2 linked regions of the Chroococcidiopsis sp. TS-821 genome follow. The protein of the gene in region 2 interacts with the protein of the main gene of each other region in a pairwise test. Links are inferred from orthologs where the notes say so. Each region holds a gene or a part of one and is shown on either strand. Other genes may lie near its edges. The genes, in order: def and B1A85_RS06030.

What was found.
Region 1: the proteins of B1A85_RS06030 (region 2) and def interact in binary tests that used the Escherichia coli proteins (3 or more experiments, as listed by UniProt). The link is inferred for Chroococcidiopsis sp. TS-821 from one-to-one orthologs.

What each region holds. Positions count from the first base shown.
Region 1 is NZ_MVDI01000003.1:497,916-510,093, reverse strand. The notes cover bases 6,330-9,241. They hold def (peptide deformylase), read right to left. Parts: upstream 8,112-9,241; coding sequence 7,548-8,111; downstream 6,330-7,547. Other genes in these bases: B1A85_RS12655 (DUF3598 family protein), read left to right, coding at 8,435-9,241; B1A85_RS12665 (hypothetical protein), read right to left, coding at 7,329-7,535; B1A85_RS12670 (PrsW family glutamic-type intramembrane protease), read right to left, coding at 6,330-7,161. Also shown: B1A85_RS12695 (3-isopropylmalate dehydratase), read left to right, coding at 335-877; B1A85_RS12690 (NAD(P)H-quinone oxidoreductase subunit M), read left to right, coding at 961-1,323; B1A85_RS12685 (hypothetical protein), read right to left, coding at 1,447-1,719; B1A85_RS12680 (protein phosphatase 2C domain-containing protein), read left to right, coding at 2,556-4,823; B1A85_RS12675 (hypothetical protein), read left to right, coding at 5,121-5,777; more of B1A85_RS12670, read right to left, coding at 5,794-6,329; more of B1A85_RS12655, read left to right, coding at 9,242-9,268; B1A85_RS12650 (phosphatase PAP2 family protein), read right to left, coding at 9,265-10,185; aat (leucyl/phenylalanyl-tRNA--protein transferase), read right to left, coding at 10,250-10,825; B1A85_RS12640 (hypothetical protein), read left to right, coding at 11,035-11,364; rpsN (30S ribosomal protein S14), read right to left, coding at 11,457-11,759; nth (endonuclease III), read right to left, coding at 11,894-12,178. UniProt on the Escherichia coli protein: Removes the formyl group from the N-terminal Met of newly synthesized proteins. Requires at least a dipeptide for an efficient rate of reaction. N-terminal L-methionine is a prerequisite for activity but the enzyme has broad specificity at other positions.
Region 2 is NZ_MVDI01000001.1:1,317,910-1,330,204, reverse strand. The notes cover bases 1-2,762. They hold B1A85_RS06030 (aspartate-semialdehyde dehydrogenase), read right to left. Parts: upstream 2,033-2,762; coding sequence 968-2,032; downstream 1-967. Other genes in these bases: tig (trigger factor), read left to right, coding at 2,723-2,762; dapA (4-hydroxy-tetrahydrodipicolinate synthase), read right to left, coding at 34-918. In the rest of the region: more of tig, read left to right, coding at 2,763-4,162; ATP-dependent Clp endopeptidase proteolytic subunit ClpP, read left to right, coding at 4,484-5,176; ATP-dependent protease ATP-binding subunit ClpX, read left to right, coding at 5,186-6,526; B1A85_RS06010 (alpha/beta fold hydrolase), read left to right, coding at 6,627-7,550; B1A85_RS06005 (MarC family protein), read left to right, coding at 7,566-8,210; B1A85_RS06000 (GntR family transcriptional regulator), read right to left, coding at 8,348-9,331; B1A85_RS05995 (dienelactone hydrolase family protein), read left to right, coding at 9,718-10,467; B1A85_RS05990 (S1 RNA-binding domain-containing protein), read left to right, coding at 10,647-11,546; B1A85_RS05985 (hypothetical protein), read left to right, coding at 11,636-12,295.

The sequences.
Region 1 (12,178 bases), on a different replicon or contig from region 2:
AGACTTTTCTAAGCTTTTGATTAATGACGGTTGGCGATGTTTATAAGTTTCAGTTGAGATATAAGTAATGTTTGGCTTACTTGTATTGATTGACACATGAACGTTCGAAAAGAGTAAAATTTAGGAAAATTTTTACAACCAGAAAAAGAACGCTGTACTTGCAAGTTAACTTTAGAAGAAAAACTGAAATTGAAAATGTATAATGTTAAAAATTTACTTACAAAGACGTCACGGAATGGCACGGAGACACTTATACTGAATTTTTACTTTGTTGCGATTAGTCAATTTAAAAACAAGCGTAAGACTACCTAGCATTGATTGGAGGAGACTACTCATGAGTAAAGTGATTCAAGGTAAAATTTTTGTTGTAGATGATAACATTGATACCGACCAGATTATTCCTGCCGAGTATTTGACGCTCGTTCCCTCAAAGCCTGATGAGTACGAGAAGTTAGGCAGCTATGCTTTAATTGGATTACCTGATAGGTACGGGAAATTTATTGCTCCAGGACAGATGAAGACTACCTATCCAATCATTGTGGCGGGAGAAAACTTCGGCTGTGGTTCTTCGCGCGAACACGCACCGATCGCATTAGGTGCATCAGGAGTAGAAGCTGTTGTCGCTCAATCGTATGCACGGATCTTCTTCCGGAACTGCGCAGCAACAGGCGAACTTTACCCTTGGGAATCAGTAGAACGTCTGTGCGATGAATTTCAAACGGGACAAGAAGTCACGATTGATTTTGACCAAAACCAAATTGTGAATCATGCGTTGAATAAGGTTTATGCACTCAAGCCTTTGGGTGAGGTCAGACCTGTAATTGATGCTGGCGGTATTTTTGCCTATGCGCGTCAAACAGGAATGATTTCGCGTTGAGCGATCGCGTTGAACTTGAAAAACTGATGCAGATTAAGTCTAGAATGAGTTCAGTGTGATTCCTTATGTTAAATCATCCACCTATGGAAGATCAGCTTCTTAAGTCCACAACTCGCCATATACGCATCTTTTCTGCTGAAGTTGACAAAGATGGTGAGTTAGTTCCTAGCAACCAAGTTCTCACGCTGGATGTAGACCCGGATAATGAATTCAACTGGAACGAAGATGCTCTTCAGCAGGTGTATCGTAAGTTTGATGAATTAGTCGAGTCTTATAGCGGTGCAGATTTAACTGATTATAATCTCCGCCGGATTGGCTCAGATTTAGAACATTTTATCCGCCATCTCTTACAAAGCGGTCAAATTAGCTACAATCTGCGCGGGCGCGTCGTTAACTACAGTATGGGTATCCCTCAAGTTGCCGCCACTGAAGAAAGTAAAAATTAGTTATCAATAACTGGATTTTTATAAAAAAATAAAATTAATATCCAGGGATAGCATTAAACCCCTGGACAGTTCTAATATTGCTGTATTGGTACATCTAGCTTTTGTATTAACACAGACCAAATGCTACCACCACTTACGCTCGCCGTCTTCATCAACGCGTGCTTGTCTGATAACATCTGAGATTTCTTCAGCATCTTTCACGTGATGTAGCGCTTTTTCCTCTCCGTCTGGCTCCTCTACAACAAAATAGGCAGGAACCTCGATATGATCGCCAGTAATATCAGGAGAGTCTACTGCGAGTTGCTGCGCTTTTTCTTCGATGGATTGAGGTTCATCGGAAATAACATCGCCAGGATTCACTGCCCGATGAGTATTTTTTTCTTGTTCGCTTGCCATAAATTTAAATGGTAATTTTACTGACTAATTTCTACAGATTAAAGAACACTAAGGGCGATCGCATCTTTCCAATGGCGTAATTTGATATTTTTATCAGCGTCGCGTTTCAGCTAACTTGAGGTTGTTATTTGTTAACTAATTATTCAGCACTGAGACTATTCATTACAATGACAGACTTTTGAGTTATTGCATTTATTTTGATTGAGTTGCCGAGCGTCAATGTCTGAAAAAAACACTACGTACAACTGTTGCTAAAGTATTTTTTTGGCAACGAGCCTGCTGTTCGTAAAAGCTACAATTGCCAAGTTCTGCTATGAAGCAGTATAGGTAACCCGCAGATTATTTTAAAATTGCGCTACAATCAATATTAAATATTACAAATTCGAATTTAATAACAGGCAGTTTGGTCAGTTATCGAAATAAATATTTACTTTTAAAAATAGACAACTATTCGATTAATAGATATATTGTTGAAAAACTAATATGTTTGGCTCTTAACCGATTAGCCGAAGGAAGGGAACCATGACAGGTAAAAATAGATCTCTTTCTAAGAGTAAGACGTTTAAACTTCACTCGATGTAAAGTCATCATTAAACATACTTACAATCAATTGCGAGTAGCAGAGTAGCAGCATTACGATAAGGGAACATTATTATAAAACTAGATAGTTTGGCTCAGAATAGCAAAAATTAACTTCATGGAATGCGTCTTAACAGCAGAGGAAACAACGAAACTTTTGCACAAAGTGCTCAATATGGCAACTTAGAAGCTAATCAGTTTGTACGATCTATGGCTGTACAAAATTCAATTCCTAATGGCTGATCGGTGCGAAAACTATGCAGAATGAAGCAGCAATGCTCCAGTGTCCAAACGAGTACTGCAAAGCTGTCAATGACGAACGCGACAAGTATTGCCAGCAATGCGGTACGTTTCTGCCAAAACGTTACCTATGGGCAGTAGGATCGGGCATCAAAGATTACCAAATTGGGGAAGTTATCGCGCAACGGTATTTACTCAAAAGCGAATACATCGTTCTTGACACAAAGCCAGGTTTGCCACTCGAAGCACAAGCGTGTGAAATTACAGCGAAAACAAAACCTTATTTAAGATTAATTCCTTACCGCCTCCAAGTTCCGCAAGTCTACGGATTTTTGCCAGGACGCGCTGATTGTGATGTTTTATTATTAGAAGCACCAATTTATGCAGAAGGAACGCCGTTGGCAGGACAGTTACTGCCAACACTCGCTGAAGCATGGCAAAGTGCAACATCACTGCGGCAGTTGAATTGGCTATGGCAAATCGCTCAACTATGGCAACCACTTAGTAGCGAAGGAGTTGCGTCGAGCTTACTCGACCTACAGCTAGTGCGAGTGGAAGGTTCCTTAGTGCGGCTATTACAACTGCGATCGCAACCACCACAACCGACAATTGCTGACTTAGGAAGGGTATGGCTAGAGTTAGTCAATCGAGCACAGCCAAGCATCGCGGAATTTCTCGTGCAGTTGTGCGATTCGATGCTTGCAGGCGATCTCAGTGCAGATTCATTGACAACAGCACTAGATCGAGGTCTGACCGAATTGGGGCGATCGCAAGTACGCAAAATAGTCATCAGTACCTTGACCGATACAGGACCCACGCGACAACGCAATGAAGATGCGTGCTATCCTCCGAGTGGAACTACCACAATGACATCAGCACCTGCAATAGCAATTGTCTGTGATGGAATTGGCGGTCATGAAGGAGGTAATGTTGCTTCGCAGCTTGCCATCGATACGCTACAACAAGTCAAGCAACTGCCGCTAAACGACATCTATTTAGACGCAACAACCCTCACGAGCGAGTTAGAACGCTTTGTCCGGATTGCCAACGATCGCATCAATCAACGCAACGATAACGAACAGCGCTTTGGTCGCCAACGCATGGGTACTACCCTAGTTATGGCAGTCGAACGCGCGCACGAAATGTATATTACGCACGTAGGCGATAGTCGTGCTTATTGGATTACCCGCACAGGCTGCCATCAATTGACATTAGACGATGATGTTGCTTCGCGCGAGGTTCGTTTAGGCTATTCGCTGTATCGTAATGCGTTAGAACAAGTCTCGTCAGGATCGCTTGTACAAGCACTAGGAACGAGTTCCTCAACAGCATTGCATCCAACCGTGCAGCGGTTTATTCTTGATGAAGATTGCATCTTTCTTCTTTGTTCGGATGGTTTAAGCGACTACGATCGCGTTGAAGAGTATTGGGATACGGTGCTTTTACCAGCAGTGAATGGCAGTCTTAAAGAAGCTGATGCCGTTACTCGATTAGTCGAAATTGGCAACTCTCAAAACGGACACGATAACGTTACGGTTGCACTCGTACGCTGTACAGTTAAATATTCTGAGCCAACCACACCACTAAATATCGCTTTACTCCAAGAATCTCAATTCGACGATCGCCAGCATGCAGCGATCGCATCACACCGCGATTTAAATCAACAAGAATGCCCCGATCCTTCAAGTCGTAAAACAGTTTTGCTACCAGCGCAACGCTCAAACTCGCGTCGTTTGCTACCAATTTTACTAGGAACGATTTTGTTATTAAGCGTCGGTGGCGGATTGCTTGCTTATTTTTTACCACAATTTCATCGCCGACAGCCGCTGAATAATCCGACAACCTTGCCATCACCACTCGCATCACCTAGCCCAACACCAGCGACACTAACCGTTGGGACTTTAGTTCAGATCAATCGCCAAATTAATCTTGAGCAAAATCCAAATGCAATCGCAACAAATGTTACGTCACAATCTCAACTCGCGCAAGTTCCAACAAATGGCATCTTGAAAGTTACCGGCAAAAAAGAAAATCTTCAGCAGGGTGACTTACTAAGACTAAAATTTCTTTGTGCGATCAATCCTCCAGATAACTTCAATGCAACGGCACAAATACAACTAGGACAAGAAGGCTGGATTGAGCAAGCCAACTTGCTACCAAATATCGAAAAAACGCTAGGACAAACAAAAAGCAACTCTTGTCCAATTTCAACCGAATCACTACCAACTTCAACATCTCCGCTCAACAGTCCTCTCCCGTCTCCTCATACAGGTAGCGAAAATTAGGAAAAACGGTTACTCAGCTTTTAGCATTTTGTTTTTTTATGAAAGAATTCTCATTTTGATACGCTGTTTTGATCTGCCGAATGGTCGCGAAAATCCATCATCAGGAAGTACCTTTCATAGCTAAAATGTAGTTAAAGTTTGAGAGTTTCCCAGGCATTCTTTTGGGTTTACAATCAAAGCGCGAAAATTTTTGAAGACAAGTGCTAGCACAACTTTTCTAGTTACGGAAATAGCAGCAAAGCAGGTGTAGCTACTCATACCAGCGTTTTTCTGTCAGCGTATTTCAGGAGTTTGACCATGGCACAAGAATTCAATCGGGCGCAAGACGGTAGTACATCACCTCCTTCACCAGCGCAATTGGACTTATTAGCAGCACTTTTATCATCAGAAGATGCTACCTACCCATGGAATCCTGCCGATCCAGAAGCAGATATTTATTTTGAGCAACAAGATGCACTTGTATCCGAAGTGGCGTCAGTAGAATCGCCAGCGCAATCGCAACACTTCTATTCAAAGCTTACCGAATTGTGGTCTGCGGTAACGCCAAGTAAGAAGAACTCGTCTTCTGACGTTGATTGTCTTCCTGACTGGCAACATGACTTTGCCAACTATATACCTCATGCTTGGCTTGAAGCGATCGCCGATCGGGCAAAACAAGTTTTCCCGGCACCAAATTCACTGACAGAAAAATTAGTACAATGCGTTCGTGGGTTACTCCCAAATTTCGTAGAAGCAGACTTGCTAACTCTAGCACGTCCTTTCGCGCAACCAGTCTGTAGTGCTAAGCAAGAATCGCAAGCGGCGATCAGTCGCCTTCATCGCCATCACTGGGATGATTTATCGGACATCGAACAAGCCAAAGCAAGTTTGGCAGTCGCGCGATACGCTTTAGCCCAAATCACTGTAACAGATACTCCTCACTACAACGGGCATCAACATAACGAAATGATTTAAATCTTCGCTGCACATTCTACGGTCGTTTGCCAAACCGAGTCGCAAAGTTCTGCGATCGCGTCGGCGAGAGGACGCGTGCTTTTAAGATAGCAGCAGCTAAAAACGCGTAAGATACGACGCCAACAACGGCTAAAAGCAAACCGCTCAAAAGTCCCGTAGCATTCCACAAAGCATGAAGCACCGCAGCACTAAAATATCCTATTGCTAAAATTTGCCATCGCTGACGCGACTTCAACACGCTCAAACCGATAAAATAACCAAAATACCCACTATATGCCATGTGTCCGGCTACAGAGCCTAAGATGCGAGGAATCAATAGTTGAAAACCGAGCAGTTGACCGACCCCAATTCCACCTTGAATAGCCGCACCGCGAGTAATTTCTGGTACATACTGCCTCAGTGTTTCTACCAAGGTGAAACTCATGGCTGAAGCCGTTCCGAGCAAAATTCCATCTAAAGGTTCTGCAATACCGATGCGTTCTCGCCAAGGCGAGTTTAGACGCTGCCCGATCAAATACGCACAAAATACAGGTAACGCCTTGAGCAATTCCTCCATCAACCCAGCGCCAAAAAACATCCGCATGAGTAATTCAGGGAAGCTGAGAGAGTCAGCTGTCAGTGGAATTTGACCAGGAAGTAATCCGCGAAACACGAAAATAAATAACGGTAAAATTGGACTGAGCAACATCAGGAAAGAAGCGATCGCAACTCCCAAAATTGCCCACCAAGGTTTGGGCTTGCCACACAGTTGATATACAAAGTAATACGCCGCACCAGCAAGATAAATTGCGACAAGTATTTGATTAAAGTATGCCGTCTCAGGGCGACCTACAGTGGCAAACATCAAAACCACAAAGATCACTGTTAGGACTCCTGGAATCAGATACGCCTTGCTTGTCAAGTCTTTTGCTGTTGCTGCGATGGGAAATAACTGAGTAAAGCTCACGGCGCGCTCTGAAAATTTGGAAGTCCCAATTAGGTGAGATGTTGCATTTGGTGCAGATTGTTGAGTAACTGCGTGATGTGTTGTATACTCAAAGACAAACTCCGCGCCGTTGCATCCAAGTGTAATGCGATCGCCTGCGCGTAGCTCTTGACATTGCGCTATCCGTTGCCCATTGACATACGTGCCATTTGCGCTATTTAAGTCACAGACAAGCCAACGCTGACCAATTCCACTCGTTAACATCGGTCGAAAAACTGCATGGCGACGCGAAACTGTGCCATAAATACTAGAATCTAGGACGATTTGGCAACTAGAATCGCGTCCCACAATTACCTCTTGAGTTCGAGAAAGGGGGTAGCGGCGAACAATATTAGTTTCCCCTGCACTCGTAGAAGGTAATTGCTGCAAAAATCCCTCAGCGTTATTTTGTCCGGTCATGGGTTAAAATACTGTGTTGGCAACAGCATACAGCAGTTAGTCCTCGCTGCGATAGAGGTTGCCATGACTTCGTTGCACAAGTAGCGAGTCTATGCCTACTGGTAAAATACCTAGGGCAGCAACAGGTAGAAGTATCAATTTGCTACCCGATCGCCCTAAATTTCTACTCACTTATTCGCCGCTTTGGCATCGCGTACCGCTGCATAAAAGAGAAAGCCAGTTAGGGGAATGCTAATTGCCAGAATAACGCTAGTAGCGGTTACTCCCAAATCTGGTTGTCCAGAAGAAAGTTCAAACACCGAACCGACTGCGGCGATCGCTGCTACGCACGAGCCACCGAGGAACAGCCCGCTTTTGGGCGTCATTGTTGTCATTTTGTAATTTTCCTAAGCGATTGGTTTTACAGCTTTTGCCGAGAAGCCATGCTTTGATAGCTCAGCATTCAGTGCGATTTGATTTTCTACTCGATCTACAAATAGTATCCCATTGAGGTGATCGATTTCGTGTTGAATGCAACGCGCAAGTAATTCGTTTGCTTTTAATGTCTGCGGACGTCCGTTTTCATCTTTATAGCTAATTTCGACAACTTGCGGACGCACAACGTCTAAATATACACCAGGAATACTCAGACATCCTTCTTGCATGACACACAATTCTCGGCTGACTTGTTTAATTGCTGGATTAACTAAAATCAGCGGTGGATTAGCTGGATTGTCTGGTTCGCAATCGATGACAATCACTTGTTTTTGAACTGCAACTTGTGGCGCGGCTAAACCAATGCCATCAGCACTGTACATCGTTTGCAGCATTTCTTTAGCAAGGAGGCGTAGTTCTCGATCGACTTTCGCAACCCGCTTAGCTGGCTGGCGCAAAGCGCGGTCGCCTAAGTAGCGAATATCAAGCGGAGGGTTTTTTAACTTTTGTTTTTCAACAACAACTTCCGAAGGCATGGAATTATGACTCGCTTTATCCCGTTAACTTTCTCCTTTTCATTTTATCAAGCCTCGATTCTCTCAATTCGCGCTTGTTCTACAATTGAATGTCTTTTGAAGAATAAGATTTTTTTATCAAGTTCTTTGCCTTAGAAAATTGAGTGATAGCAAATTAATTTTAGAGCTTACGATAGCAAGCCACTACTAGAGCGCAGAATTTAGCTACATCTAGAAACAGGTATACGTCATGTGTTAATGACACCTTTCTCGAAATTCTGAGATTATGCAGTGAGATGGCCGCCAAAGATAACATGGAGGAGAAGACATTACCAAATTTAAGTATGCGATCGCAGTGGGAATGTTTATTACAAAATGTTGGCGAATGGCAAGGGTCATTTACGCGTTTCTCACCGAAAGGGGAGTTACTCGAAGATACTCCTACCGTTGTTTCCTTAGAGGGGATCGACAATAATCAAACAATGCGCCAAATTATTCGGCGTACTTTACCCAATCAAACTGTAGACGAGAAAGTTTTACAATACAGCACGTTAGGAAAGCAGATTTTGTTTTTTGAAAATGGTGCTTTCTCCCAAGGCTCGATTCAACTTGCTCCTTATTCTGAGTTTGGTGCGGAACACGGATTAATTGCAGGCGATCGCCGTCTACGTTTAGTACAGTTGTTTGATAAAACTGGCAAGCTTGACCGAATTACGCTGATTCGCGAGAAACTTCCTCGTAGCACAACACCAGAACGCCCTGCGTTGCAAGTTGCAGATTTAGTTGGAGAATGGCAAGGAGAAGCTGTAACGCGCTATCTCGATGGACGAGCCGTCGATACTTATCCAACAAAGCTACGGGTAGAAAAAACTAACGATACGCAACTTGTGCAACACCTCAGCATTATGCAGCAAGGTTCCCACCATACTATTAGCTCAACAGGAAGAATCATAGGTTCAGTTTTATCGTTTGAAACAGGTTCGCAATGGAATCAAGTGTTATTACTTCCTGACGGTGCTTCTGCTGCTTCACCACAACACGTCCGAGTTGGACAAGCCTTTTTTTTAGAACTCGGTTGGCTAATTCAATCTAATATGCGTCAAAGAATTATCCGTCGCTATAACGAAAAAGGTGAATGGACCAGCTTAACGTTAGTGACAGAGACGAAAGTCGGTTAGCGAAAACGTCTGCTTGTTAAAGGTGTAGCCGATAGCCGCATCCGAGTAAAGACAATTGGTGCAAATAGTAAAGTCCACAATGCAGCCAAAAAGAATGCTAAAGCTTCCAGCGCAAGTCGATCGTCGTCAAGCAATAGCGGGATAAGCAAAAGTGGAATTAAGATACCGAGTCCAATCAATAGCTTGAGTGCTAGCCTTGTATGTGCAAGCGGTGCAGGCGAGTATCGCAGGTAACGATATTCGATTAAACCTCCAACAATAAAACCCGCAACCGTTCCCATCACGTGCCAAACTCTTGCTGAATCTCCCGCAAAAGGAATTGCAACAAGAACAACAGCGAAGATTAAACCTCCCCAAAATTGAAAAAACCGAAACGATCGCGCTGCGAAAAAGTCCTCAAGTGCTGGTAGTATCCGCAAGTAAGCAACGATCAGCACCACAGCAATCAATGCGCCACCAATAATATCTCCTAGATAATGCACGCCAAAGTACAAGCGAGCCAGCATCACACCAGCAACCGCGATCGCTGCGCTCAATTTTGGCATCCAATTTAAGGTAGCCAACATTCCCCACATAGAGGTAGCAAGTGCAGTGTGTCCGCTAGGAAATGATGATGTAAATTCATCTTTCCAGACAATAATGCGCGGATCTTCTGGGCGCGGTAGCCCGATTAAAGTGCCAATCGTTAAGTCAATTGTCATTGAAAAGACAACGATACCAACTAAACTGTAGGCAAGTCGGCGACCAGAAAGCCAAAATGTCAACGCTGTTAGTAATACTACACCTTGAGTATCGCCGAGGTAGCTAAATAGCTCAAATACCCAGTACCAGTTAGGGCTGAAAACCTCTTGTATTCTAACAATAAGGTCAGTTCCCCATAACAAGTCTCCAACCGAACCAAATGTTGCAATTAACACTTTTTTGTCAGTAGCAAATCGCTAATGTATAGCAATTATCCAACGTTTGCTACAAAAGTGGTAACTAAAATAAAGAACACTGTCGCTGGAGTGCTTGCGCCAACAGAGATCGATACTCGCGTTGATTAACTCGATACGCGCCAAATCGTTCGAGATGAGGATTCATCATCTGCGCATCAAAAAAAACAAAAGCGCGCTCGCGTAATCTTTCTACTAACTTTACGAGTGCCACTTTTGAGCCATCGGAGATGCGGTAAAACATTGATTCTCCAATAAAAGCTCCTCCAATAACAATTCCTAAAACTCCTCCTGCTAATTCATCGCCTTGCCATGTTTCAAAGCTATAAGCCCAACCTGATTGGTAAAGTTGCCAATAAATTTCCTGCAATTCTGGAGAAATCCAAGTTGGTTCTCGATTCGCACACCCAGCCACTACACCTGCGAAATCACGATTCACTGCAACAGCAAAGCGTCCAGAGTTGAGCACGCGTCTTAGCGACTTGGGATAACAAAAGCGTTCATCTAAAGGGATAAGCGTGCGATCGCGACTCGTGTACCACCCCAAGACATTCGCGTCATCAGCCATCAGAAAATAGCCTTGCGCGTAACCTTGAACGATTGCAGAAATATCATATTTCATGAAGCCTTAGCAGCAAGCTAGCTTTTACTAACATAAATGGATATACTTAAACATCGCACATTCTAGGTGAAATAGTGCATCTGTACTCTTATCCAGTTAGCTATCAGTAACTTGGCGTTACATTAAAAGCCGAAGCATTTGATATTACTTTAGAATCTAAATAATGCTTGATTAAGTCGCGAGCTATTACTGAGAAGCCGAGCGTTATCATGTCAGAGCCAATTCCACCGATTACTTTGCCTCCAGCAGAAAACCCGCAAATCGAAGGCGAGTGGTTGCAACACGTTTTGCAGCGGTGGCTTGATGAAGAATTTCTGCCAGAACCAGTGAATCAGCAGATTGCGCAACGCGCAGCCCAAATTTTCATGCGGCAAAGAATGGAAGGCGAAAACGACTTGGGATCGCTGGTACTTGCAATCGTGACTGAGATGCAAGCTTTTGATTTTTCGCAAAGCTTTTATGGCGAATTTGCGATCGCCAACGCAGTTAGCGATTTACTTTTAGATAGTTTGGGTATCGATCGCTGTTGCGGTCAATGAAGAAGAGGTCGGGAACTGGGGGTCAGAGATCAGGGGTTAAGAGTAGTTTTTGACCTTTAACCTGTCTCTCACTTCGTCATTCCCCTGTGCTATTACCAGCTAGATTTGACAACTCCAGGAAGTAGTCCTTGGTGTGCCCATTCGCGCAGTACGTGGCGAGATAAACCGAAATCCCGATAGACTCCTCTCGGACGTCCTGTAACCCAGCAGCGGTTGTGCAGGCGTGTCGGAGCACTATTGCGTGGTAGCTTTTGAATTTGGCGATGAATTTCTAACTTCTCGCGTTGCGAAGTTGCTTGTTCAAATTGCTCAAGCAATGCTTCCCGCTTTTGCGCATACTTTGCTACAAGTTTTTGGCGCTTTTTCTCGCGCTCTATCATACTTTTTTTAGCCATGTATAGTTTCCTGAATTAAAGACAGCATTCTCTATTTTAACTTTTTGTAGTGGATTGACAACAATTTAAGGTAGCAATTTTGAACATAATCTATTAAGAATTGCTCTTGAATGCGATCGGTTTTTTAGCCATAGCTAACTAGCAGGTGTTTGGGCTGGCAAGGCTGAAGGTAATTCTTGCTGTGGCGGATTGCTGAGATGAGCAGATGGACATAAATCAGCTAGTACGCAAGCATCGCACAAGGGATTTCTGGCTTTGCAAATAGCTCGACCGTGATAGATTAATCGAATCGACCAGTTTTCCCAGTCTTCTTGAGGTAATAAGCGCATCAAGTCGCGCTCAATATGCAGTGGATCGGTATGTTTTGTTAATCCCAAACGATAAGATAGCCGCTTGACATGAGTATCTACTGTTACTCC
Region 2 (12,295 bases):
CACTCAAATATTATTTAGTTTTCAAAGATTAAATCACAAAATACCTATTTCTATAAGTACCTTTTTGATTTTCCGATCCACTTCGCCCACTTCTTCATAAAGCGGTAAGCGTGTTGAACCAACTTCCCATCCTTGAAGTCTGAGCGCTGTTTTTATAGGAATGGGATTTGTTGTAGTAAATAGAGCTTTAAATAGCGGAAAAAGTTTCAAATGAATTTGAGTTGCTGCTTGAATTTGCCCTGAGGTAAAGGCTTGAATCATGCTTTGTAGCTGCGTGCCTACTAAGTGACTCGCAACACTTACTACACCACTACCGCCAACGGATAATAACGGTAATGTCAGGGAATCATCACCTGAGTAGAGTTTAAATTCACTGGGAGTTATCCGGCGAATTTCACTCGCTTGGTCAAGATTACCGCTTGATTCTTTGATCCCTACTATATTTTCTATTTCGGCTAACCGCGCTACTGTGTCAGGATGCACGTTGATACCTGTCCTCCCAGGCACGTTATACAAGATGATTGGTAAGTCAGGACAAGCTTGCGCGATCGCCTTAAAGTGTTGATAGATACCAGCTTGTGGCGGCTTATTGTAGTAAGGAACAATTTGTAAAGATCCATGTACTCCTATTTTAGCGGCTTTTTGCGTTGCAGCGATCGCTTCTTTTGTTGAATTCGACCCTGTACCTGCCATTACCAAAGCTTTTCCCGCTACGGCTGTGAGGATGACTTGAAATAATTCGTACTCTTCATCCCAAGAAAGTGTAGGTGATTCGCCAGTTGTCCCGCAGACGACGATTGTATCTGTCCCATTTTCAGCTAGATACACGGCTAGTTGCTCCGCTACGGCATAATTGACGCTGCCATCTTCCTTAAATGGCGTAATCATCGCGGTTACAACTCGTCCAAAATCTATCACCCTTTGACTCCTCATTCGTAAGCGGTTAGCACCTATGTATTATTCACTATTACCCGCGGTTACTTGTGACTGATAGTTGATTGTCAGACGTTGCTGGCTGTAGCCAGTTTTTTTCGATCAACAGTTCGGCAATCTGTACCGCGTTTAATGCTGCGCCTTTGCGGATTTGGTCGCCACAAAGCCACATTTCCAGCCCGTGGGGATGCGAAATGTCTTGGCGGATGCGCCCAACAAGAACTGGGTCGCGTCCTGTAGCCTCAATTGGCATGGGAAAATGGTTAGCTTGCCAGTCTTCCACAATTTGCACCCCAGGCGCTTTTTGCAAAATTTCTTTAGCTTCTTGAACACTCATGGGTGTTTCAAACTCTAAGTTTATTGCTTCTGAGTGCGCGCGTAAGACGGGAACCCGAACACAAGTTGCTGTAACTCGAATATTTTGGTCATTAAAAATCTTGCGAGTTTCGTTGACCATTTTCATTTCTTCCTCGCAGTATCCCCACTCGTTAAGCGGAGAGTTGTGGGGAAACAAGTTGAACGCCAACGGATAGGGCAAGACCTCAGCGACTGGTGCTTCTCCTTTTAAGATTGCCTGCGCTTGAGTTTTCACTTCTTCCATTGCGCGCGCCCCTGCACCACTTGCCGATTGATATGTCGCTGCTACAATGCGCTGCACGCGTTTAACTTGATGCAACGGCCAAACCGCAACGGTCATGAGAATCGTTGTACAGTTGGGATTAGCAATGATTCCTTGATGACTAGCAGCCGCTTGAGGATTAACTTCGGGAACGACTAGAGGAACGTGTGGTTCCATGCGAAACGCGCTGGAATTATCAATAACAACCGCACCCGCCGCAACGGCTTTTGCTGCCCATGTTTTGGAAGTAGAACCGCCTGCGGATGCCAAAACGATGTCTACGTTGTCAAACGCGCGATCGCTAACTGCTTCTACAACAATGCGTTCTCCTTGAAACTGCAAACTCTTACCTGCACTGCGAGGAGATGCTAAAAGCTTTAAACTCTCTATGGGAAAGTTTCTACTCGCTAATAAATCTAGAAGCTCTGCACCAACAGCGCCCGTCGCGCCTAAAATGGCAACACGATATGATTTTGACAAATGACCTCCTTGTCCTGCTTATTTAGTTAACTTATCTTTATCAAGAGTGGTATACACTTTTTCTAATTTTAGGTTTATACTTTATCAGTTTTTGTTGGAGTTATTAGTTTTCCCAACCAACAATAAAAAAATTACTATGTATCGGAAAATTTTATTTATCTTTAAGCGAGTTAGCAGTAGATAGCATACCTTTCTTATCTTAAACTAATTTTAACAATCTAAATAATAACTCTATAGTTGTAAGATTTTACAAGAAAGATAAGCATCGTCCTCCGAGGAAAAGTTACTAACAGAGGTATACAATTTCAGCGCATTTTTCCTCAAATATCCAGATAACCGAATATTTTTGGTAGGTTCTACACAAATATGGTATCAAGAAGCTTGCTGATGGCTCATGTCATCATAACTGCACTGCATAGTTATGACAACTAGGATAACCGCTACCTGCTTGAACCGCAGCCAATAAAGGCTAGACAATGCGTTGCCATCTAAGTGGCAAACTAGAACTAGAGTACTATTTCGTCGTTTATATCAAAGAGTAATGTAGCTTCCTATATACTCTGTGCAGATACTTCTTAGTAGACACTAAGCTTAAAGATAAAATGGGTTAATGCTCAGGTGCTAATAACGAGTAGCCATTGATTAAGAATTGCTTGAGTAGTCAAAACTGTTTGGAAACATAAGCGCAACATGAAAGTCACCCAGGAAAAACTTCCCGCTAGTCAAATTGGTTTAAGTATTGAAATTCCCGCTGAAAAGTCTCAGCAGACCTATGACCAGGTTATTCAGAAACTTACGCGCACCATGAATGTTCCTGGGTTTCGCAAAGGTAAAGTACCGCGCCAAATCCTATTGCAACGTTTAGGTGCCGTACAAGTTAAAGCAGCTGCCTTAGAAGAACTGATTCAAACTGGAATTACAGAAGCGATCGAGCAAGAAGCTATACAAGCGATCGGTCAACCACAACTACGCTCGTCGTTTGAAGAATTGATCGCTCAATACGAGCCTGGCAAAGCCTTGCACTTTTTGGCAGCGGTTGACGTACAACCCGAGGTCAACCTAACTCAATACACCGGCTTACAAGTAAAAGCCGAGGAAGTCAAATATAAGCCTGAAAAAGTTGACCAGCTCATTGCAGAACAACAAAGTGAAATGGCGACTCTGATTCCTGTGGAAGGACGTGCTGCAGCGCTAGGAGACGTCGCAATAGTAGATTTCAAAGGCTATTTAGCTCAAGAAGGCGAAGAAGAACCGCAAGCGATCGCGGGTGCATCAGCTGACGATTTTCAATTGGAACTGCAACAAGAACGCTTTATCCCTGGCTTTATCGATGGCATTGTCGGAATGCAGCCGGGGGAGACTAAAGAAGTTGCAGCGCAGTTTCCTGAAGATTATCCTCAGCCAGATGTTGCCGGACGTGCAGCAGTTTTTACTGTGACATTAAAAGAGCTGAAAGAAAAAGAGTTACCAGAACTTAATGACGATTTTGCGCAAGAAGTGAGCGAGTTTCAAACTTTGAATGAATTGCGCAGTTCTTTAGAGGAGCGCTTTAGAGCAGAAGCTGAGCGACAAACTAAAGCAAATAAAGAAAAGGCGCTCATCGATGAGCTAGTTAAACATTTAGAAGTAGATCTACCCGAAACACTCATCGAAAAAGAAGTCAATGCCATGCTGACACAAGCAGCCGTGCAGTTGAGCCAACAAGGAATTGATGTTAAAAAATTGTTTACGCAAGAGAGTGTTGCTAAGTTAAGAGAAAACTCCCGTCCAGAAGCAATTGAGCGGCTTAGAAGCGCGCTAGCACTTCAGGAAGTCGCTCGACGCGAGTCGATAACAGTCGAAAACTCTGAAGTGGAAGCGAAAGCAAAAGAAATCTTAGCGCAGTACTCGAATGAAGATATCGACGTTAAAAGATTGCGTGAAGTTGTAGAAGAAGACTTGCTGCGAGAAAAAATTACGCGCTGGCTAGAAGAACACAACACAATCGAATTGCTACCAGAAGGCTCGTTAAGTGCTTCTGAAGCTGAAGCGTCAACTGAAGATGAACCTGTAGCAGCAACTACTACTGATGTTGCAGCAAGCGATCGCCCAGCTTCAACTGACTCAACGGAAGAAATTGAGGCATCGTGAGCGTTGCGGCTTTCAGATGACTTAAAGAAATTTTACTGAATGCTTAGACAACAGTGACTCGCATTGGTAGAGCTTGGGTAAGACAATAAATTTTGCTAAGCAAGAAATATCTTGCCTAAGCTGCGCGCGCAACGGCGCTCTTACTGCTATCTTTAGAAACAGAGAAATAATGCACTTTATCGAAGTATATTGTTTCTTCAAGTTATGAAAATTTCCTAAAGTTGATTTATTAATGAATAAGGCATAATAGTTCACAGGTGGTGCATTCACTAAATAGTTTAAATGCACGACACATTCAGTATCATTCTGAGACACTGTGATATGCTCGTATCTCAAACTTCAAATCACCCGATAACTAGTTCACACTCCTTAGAAATCAACTCGCTTGGTGCCAGCAACATTGTCCCCATGGTTGTCGAACAATCGGGTATGGGAGAGCGGGCATTCGACATCTACTCCAGATTACTCAGAGAGCGAATTATTTTTTTGGGAACTCAGGTAGATGACGCTGTAGCCGACTCAATAGTTGCACAATTGTTATTCTTAGATGCAGAAGACCCTGAAAAAGATATTCAACTCTATATCAATTCACCAGGGGGATCTGTAACAGCAGGCATGGCAATTTATGACACAATGCAGCAAATTCGCTGTGATGTTGCTACGATCTGCTTTGGGCTAGCTGCAAGCATGGGTGCTTTCCTTTTGGCAGCAGGAGCGCATGGCAAGCGGATGTCACTACCCAATTCGCGGATCATGATTCACCAGCCACTAGGTGGTGCTCAAGGACAAGCAGTAGATATTGAAATTCAAGCAAGAGAAATCCTCTACCTCAAGCGCAAGCTTAATGAAATCTTGGCATATCATACCGGTAAACCTCTAGAGCGAATTGAAGCCGATACGGAAAGAGACTTTTTCATGTCTGCCGAAGAGGCAAAAAACTACGGCTTGATTGACCAAGTGATCTCTAAACAAAATCTCCCCAAAGCCAACGAACCAGTAAGCACAGTAAATTAAGAGGCAGGTATGTCAAAGTACGACTCCCATTTAAAATGTTCATTCTGCGGCAAATCTCAAGAGCAGGTGCGCAAGCTAATTGCTGGACCGGGAGTCTACATCTGTGACGAATGTGTTGACTTATGTAACGAAATATTAGATGAGGAATTGCTCGACTCGAAGGAAACTGCTCCACAGCAACCAAATCGAGTCGAAGCCCCACCGAAGCGGCGATCGCGTGCGAGTAATTTCTCTTTTAGCCAAATGCCTAAGCCACGCGAGATCAAAAAACATCTTGATGACCATGTGATTGGTCAAGACGAGGCGAAAAAAGTTCTGTCGGTTGCTGTGTATAACCACTACAAACGGTTAAGTTTAGTACAAGCTAAAAACAGTGGTAAGGTATCGCCAGAAGAGGCAGTAGAATTACAAAAATCAAATATTCTCTTAATTGGTCCTACTGGTTGCGGTAAAACGCTTTTGGCACAAACTCTAGCAAAGATATTAGATGTGCCTTTTGCGGTAGCAGACGCAACAACGCTAACTGAAGCAGGATATGTTGGCGAAGACGTTGAAAATATTTTGCTGCGACTACTGCAAGTCGCTGACTTGGATGTAGAAGAAGCACAGCGTGGCATTATTTACATCGATGAAATTGATAAAATCGCGCGCAAGAGCGAAAATCCTTCGATCACACGCGACGTCTCTGGTGAGGGAGTACAACAAGCGTTACTGAAAATGCTAGAAGGAACCATAGCAAACGTACCGCCACAAGGAGGACGCAAGCATCCCTACCAAGATTGTATTCAAATCGACACGAGTAACATTTTATTTATTTGCGGTGGCGCGTTTGTTGGGTTAGAGAAAGTCGTAGAACAGCGGACTGGCAAGAAATCGATGGGCTTCATTCAACCTGGTGAAAGCTCGTCACGGGATCAGCGCACTGCAGACGTCCTCAGGCACTTAGAACCAGATGACCTAGTGAAGTTTGGCATGATTCCTGAATTTATTGGTAGAGTACCAGTAGTCGCAGTACTCGATCCGCTCGACGAAGAAGCCTTGATGGCAATTTTGACTCAACCACGCAGTGCATTGGTGAAGCAGTATCAAAAATTACTCAAGATGGACAACGTGCAACTTGAGTTTAAACCTGATGCCTTGCGGGCGATCGCGCAAGAAGCCTACCGCCGTAAAACTGGCGCAAGAGCATTACGCGGTATCGTTGAAGAATTAATGCTAGATGTGATGTACGAGTTGCCTTCACGAAAAGATGTAACGCGCTGCACTGTAACATCGGAAATGGTAGAAAAACGCTCGACTGCGGAATTATTAATGCATCCTTCATCCTTACCCAAGCCGGAATCAGCATAGACGCTTTATCGGACATTTTGCAAAAGTTGCCAATCAGTCGTAGGTTAAAAGTAAAAGGTTAACCTCTTTAGAAAATATCTTTTTGCAAAAGTCTAGGAAAATGCCTTACGTTGATGTTCGCGGTGTAGAACATTACTATGAATGGATTCGGACGCCAAGTTCAGAACCTCACGCTAAACCTGTTATGGTATTTATTCACGGGTGGGCTGGCTCGGCGCGGTACTGGCAAGGTATAGCTCGTGCTTTGGCAGATAAATTTGACTGTTTACTGTACGATTTGCGCGGATTTGGTAGGTCTCGCGGTAGATCCTTGCTACCATCCACAAGTATTGCTGTTGCTGACTCAGAAATTCCGCGAGAAAAATCAGCAGCAGTGCAAGAATTGACTTACGAGTTGGAAGAATATGCAGGCGACTTAGCAGCGTTACTAGATCGATTAAAAATTGAGCAAGTATATATCCATGCACATTCGATGGGTGCGTCAGTTGCCACTTTGTTTTTAAACCGCTACCCACAACGAGTACACCGCGCAATTCTTACTTGTAGTGGAATTTTTGAGTATGATGAAAAAGCTTTTGCCGCCTTTCATAAGTTTGGCGGTTATGTTGTGAAGTTTCGTCCGAAGTGGTTGAGTAAAATTCCTTTTGTCGATCGGATGTTCATTGCGCGGTTTTTACATCGTCCGATACCCGCGGCAGAACGTAAAGCTTTCTTACAAGATTTCCTGCTTGCTGATTATGAGGCAGCTTTAGGCACAATCTTTACTTCGGTGAGTAAACAAGCTGCTGAAGTCATGCCGCAAGAGTTTGCGCGGATTACCGTACCAACATTGTTAGTAGCTGGAGAATACGACAAAATCATTCCTGCTGAAATGGGACGCCAAGCGGCAAAGTTAAATCCCTTGGTTGAATATGTCGTAATTCCTAACACGGCTCATTTCCCGATGCTAGAAGATGCAGAAACTTATCTGCAAAAAGTACGTGCGTTCTTGCAAATTGAGCAACCGCTCGAAGTCGCCGGTTGAAGGAATGAGTAGCGAATGTGGCAGCAGTTAACCTCCGTTGTCGTGGGAACTTTCCTAACTTTGTTTCCTGTGACTAATCCAGTCGGTGCGATTCCCATTTTTTATGGATTAACCGGCGCAACTACAAAATTTTATCGCCTTCGCCAAGCACGTCAGACAGCAATTAATGTTGTTTTAGTTTTAGGGGTCTTTTTACTGGCAGGCAGAGAAATACTCAGCTTTTTTGGGATATCGCTAGGAGTGTTACGGATTGCTGGTGGTTTACTGATTGCGCATACAGCTTGGGAAATGGTCACAGCGCGTCAACGACTCACCGTGCCAGAAAGCGATGAAGCTATCGATAAAGATGATATTTCTTTTACACCAATGGCAATTCCGATAATTAGCGGTCCTGGCGCGATTGGTGTTGTGATTGGTTTTGCTGCAAGCAACAGCGGATGGATTGATAATATCGGTTGCTTAGTTGGAATTGTTTTACTTGGGGCGACGATCTATTTGTGTCTTGCTTTGGGAGAACCTTTAGTTGGTATATTAGGCAAAAATGGTTTGGGAGCGTTGAATCGAGTCCTGGGATTTTTTATCTTGGCGATCGCCGTACAATTTATTGCCGATGGTTCTGTGACGCTCCTCAGAGAAGCAGCACCCAATCTGTTGCGCTAAAGCACCGATTGAATACTACTGCTATAGCCATTGCAGGAATGGTTGAGACATAGTAGAAGCTCGCAGTCAGCTGGTAACCTTCGATCTCTAAACCATAAATCTGAGCTTCGGCGCGTCCTCTGACCTCTGCGATAGCATCAGCCCAAGCCCAATTCGCGCTTGAGAAAATCAATTGACTTTTCACTAATGTAATTTTCGCTGCAAATGAGTTGCGGAGGACGAATAATGTCCTCTCTGGCAGCTTGGACAGCGGCTTTAACTGCAGGAAAACTTGCTTGGTCAAAACTAATAATCACTTGCGCACTTCTGACAATTGCATTGAGCTTATAGTTATCGCCGAGTTGGGCACTCATGACTAATAGTTCATCACCTCGAAGACTGTAGGCAATGACTTCTGCTGCGCGGAGAATACCAGAACTCAAGCTGACCATGCCCAGGTTAGTGCCTTTGGGCAGTTTTTTCAACAGTTGTATTTCTTTGGCATAGTCGTAAATATCGATAGGAATCACGCGGACAGACTTAGGCGCGGCGATCGCTTCAGCGCGAGCGATAAAATACCGAGTTGTCACCACTGTCCCCGCTGGAGTTTGTTCTAGGACTTGCGCTAATTCCTCTAATGGCACTAATTGTACAGGTCTTTGAATCGATTGCTCAAGTTCGTCAACCATTAACTTACCCGCACCAATATCATCCGCTGGAACAGTGACTAATACCCGCGCACTTGACCGCAACCGCCAGTCAATTTCTGCTAAAAATAGCTCTCTTGCTTGATTTAAAGAACAGCCAGCTTTGAGTAGCTCATCGAGACTATTTTGCACGATTCTTTCTGCTTGGGGATATTTCTCCAAAATCGGAATTGGTGCTGGGTTACGCATTGATGGTTGAGCGCGGACGTAAATGCCAGAACCTGCACGGCTTTCAACAAGTCCGTCTTCCTCTAAGTGGCGATAGACTTTGCTGATTGTGTTTCGGTGTAACCCTGTTTGCATCGCGAGGGCGCGCGTACTTGGAAGTCTGTGACCTGGGGGAAATTGTCGTGAGGTAATCGCGTACCAAATTTGATTGAGTAACTGAGTTGAAGCTGGAATTTCACTATCTGGTTGGATATGAAACTGAACCATTGTTCCTCCAAAAGACAATCTGCGGCAAAAACCAAAAAAGATGTTTGATACTGAAATGGTTGCTTACAGATTGACTATGAAAAGACGAAAATACAAAAGATAGACAACGTTTGCAGCCACAGGTAACGCATATTTGTTCTGTTAAGAGTGAACTGTGCTTAAAATCTTTACTTTATTTGTTCGTTTCTTACCAAATCTGCATAAGTTCTCAACATTTAGCAAAGTTTCTTTAATATTTAAGTGACGCTACCGCGAATAGATGGACAGAAGGAAATATCACGCTTATTCATAATATTAGGTAATGGGTAATGGGTAATGGGAAGTTGATTCTTATCAATTACCAGTTACCAATGACCAAATTCCATATGACAGCAAACACATTTGTCATGACTAGCGCAGAAATTCGTTCTTCTCATGTAAAAGTTCCCAATGGCGACCTTCAAGTTCCAGCTTATCTGACGATGCCTGTCGATGAAGGTTCTTATCCAGGTATTGTCGTCATTCAGGAAATTTTTGGTGTTAACGAACACATTCGCGACGTGACAGAAAGAATCGCCAGAGAAGGGTATGTTGCGATCGCCCCTGCCATTTTTCACCGTGTTGCGCCGAATTTTGAAGTTGGCTACTCGCCACAAGACGTAGAACTAGGGAGAAAATACAAACAACAAACCAAAGCAGACGAACTGTTGAGTGACATTCAAGCGACCATAGACTATCTCAAAGACCTACCACAAGTCAGAAAAGACGGCTTTGGGTGTATTGGCTTTTGCTTCGGCGGTCACGTAGCTTATTTAGCTGCGACACTCCGCGATATTCAAGCAACGGCATCTTTTTACGGAGCAGGAATCACAAGTCAAACGCCTGGCGGTGGTTCTCCGACAATTACACGCACTCCAGAAATCAGCGGCACAATTTATGCTTTCTTTGGGATGCAAGATGCGAGTATTCCAGCGAAGGATGTCGATCAAATAGAGGCAGAGTTAAAGAAATATCAAGTTTCGCACAAGATCTTTCGCTACGCCCAAGCAGATCATGGTTTTTTCTGCGATCGCCGCGCGAGCTATAACCCCGAAGCTGCGGCTGATGCGTGGGAACACGTCAAACAACTATTTCAGCAGCATCTAAAGGAAGCGTAAAGCACCTGCTTCAGATTGAGAGGACATTACAATTAATCAATAGGTAAGTGGGTAAATGGTAAGAGGGAAGCATAAAGAACTTAGCTGAACGCAAGCCGATAGCTCATCATAAATCCTAATTACCACTTACCAATGACCGACTTGCATATTACATTCAGTTCATTTTGTTTTGATAGCTCATGACATCTCAATCTCAGCCTTCTTCTGCAGCTTCATCCTTTTCTATGGATGATTTTGCCAAAGCTTTAGACCAACAAGATTTTCAATTTAGTAAAGGACAAGTCGTGCGGGGGAAGGTATTTCAATACGAAAGCGATGGTGCTTATGTAGACATTGGTGGAAAATCCGCAGCTTTCATTCCTTTAGCTGAAGTTGGTTTGCACTCTGTCAGCGATCTATCTACAGTTTTACCGTTGCAGGAGGAACAAGAATTTTTGATTATCCGCGAACAAGATGCGGATGGGCAAGTCACACTATCACGCCGTCAGCTGCAAATCAAACAACTGTGGGAACAGCTAAGCGAAATGCAAGAAGATGGCAAAAGTTTGGAAGTGCGCGTCAAGGGAGTCAATAAAGGTGGCGTCACTGTCGACGTCCAAGGTTTGCGCGGATTTATTCCGCGATCGCACTTACTCGAACGCGAGAATTTGGAAAATTTGGTCGGGCAAAACCTCAATGCGAGTTTGCTAGAAGTCAATCGCGACAATAATAAACTTGTGCTGTCGCAACGCCTCGCAACGCGATCGCAAGCAATAACTCAGTTTGAGCCTGGGCAACTCGTAACCGGCAAAATTAGCGCGATTAAGCCATTTGGTGTTTTTGTCGAGTTGGATGGACTTAACGGTTTGCTGCATATCAAGCAAATTAGTCAAAACTACATCGCATCTTTGCCTTCACTTTTCCAAACGGGGCAAGAAATTTCGGCGATCGTTGTGGATGTTGATGAGAGCCAAAGTCGAATTTCGCTTTCTACAAGGGTTTTAGAAAACTATCCTGGCGAAATGCTAGAAAAAAGAGACGAGGTGATGGCAAGTGTAGAAGCACGAGCAAACCGCGCCCGAAAAAAATTGCTCGAATAGTTTGTTTTTTATAAAGTCAGCGGTAAAATTGAGCCCAATCTTTGCCAAGATAAGATTGTTTGCCAGCAATCTAATTTGCAAAAATGGGCATGACAGTAAAATCATCCGACAGCGCTGATAGCTTTCTCATTCTCATCTTGCCAGTCGCGCTAGCGATTACTTTTCTCTTTTCCACTTGGCGATTGCTCCTAGCAATTGCTGGTTTTGTTGTACTTTTGAATATTTTCCAACGCTATCGATGGCAAAAGTGGAGCAAAACCCTAAATCCAACTTTCCACAAATTGATTCAAGAAAATCAAGGACGAATTACAATTCTAGATTTAGCAATGCGCGCTAATCTTTCAGCAGCAAAGGCAAAGCGCTACCTCGATTACAAAGCTGCAGAATTTGGCGCGCGGATACTTGAACCGGAAGACGGCAGTAGTAGGGGCTATTTCTTTGTCACGGCAAAAACTCTTGGTAGTATATTCGATGACAGCGAACCGCCTTTGTCTTTACCCGAAGAATCCGAGCAAAAGACACTGGTAGAAGATTTGCCTGCGTCAGAAGAAAACGAACAAAACCAAGTTCAAATAGCCGAGGAAAACGAAGTCGCAACGACTTCAGCAGAACATACAACTGTTGTTGAAGCTGAGACTGCGAGTCTTGCTACGCCCACTCACGTTCGAGTAGCACCAGAATCACTTCTGCAATCTGAACTTGCTAAGCGATTAGATGTAAATTCGAGTACAGTTTACAAACATCGCTCA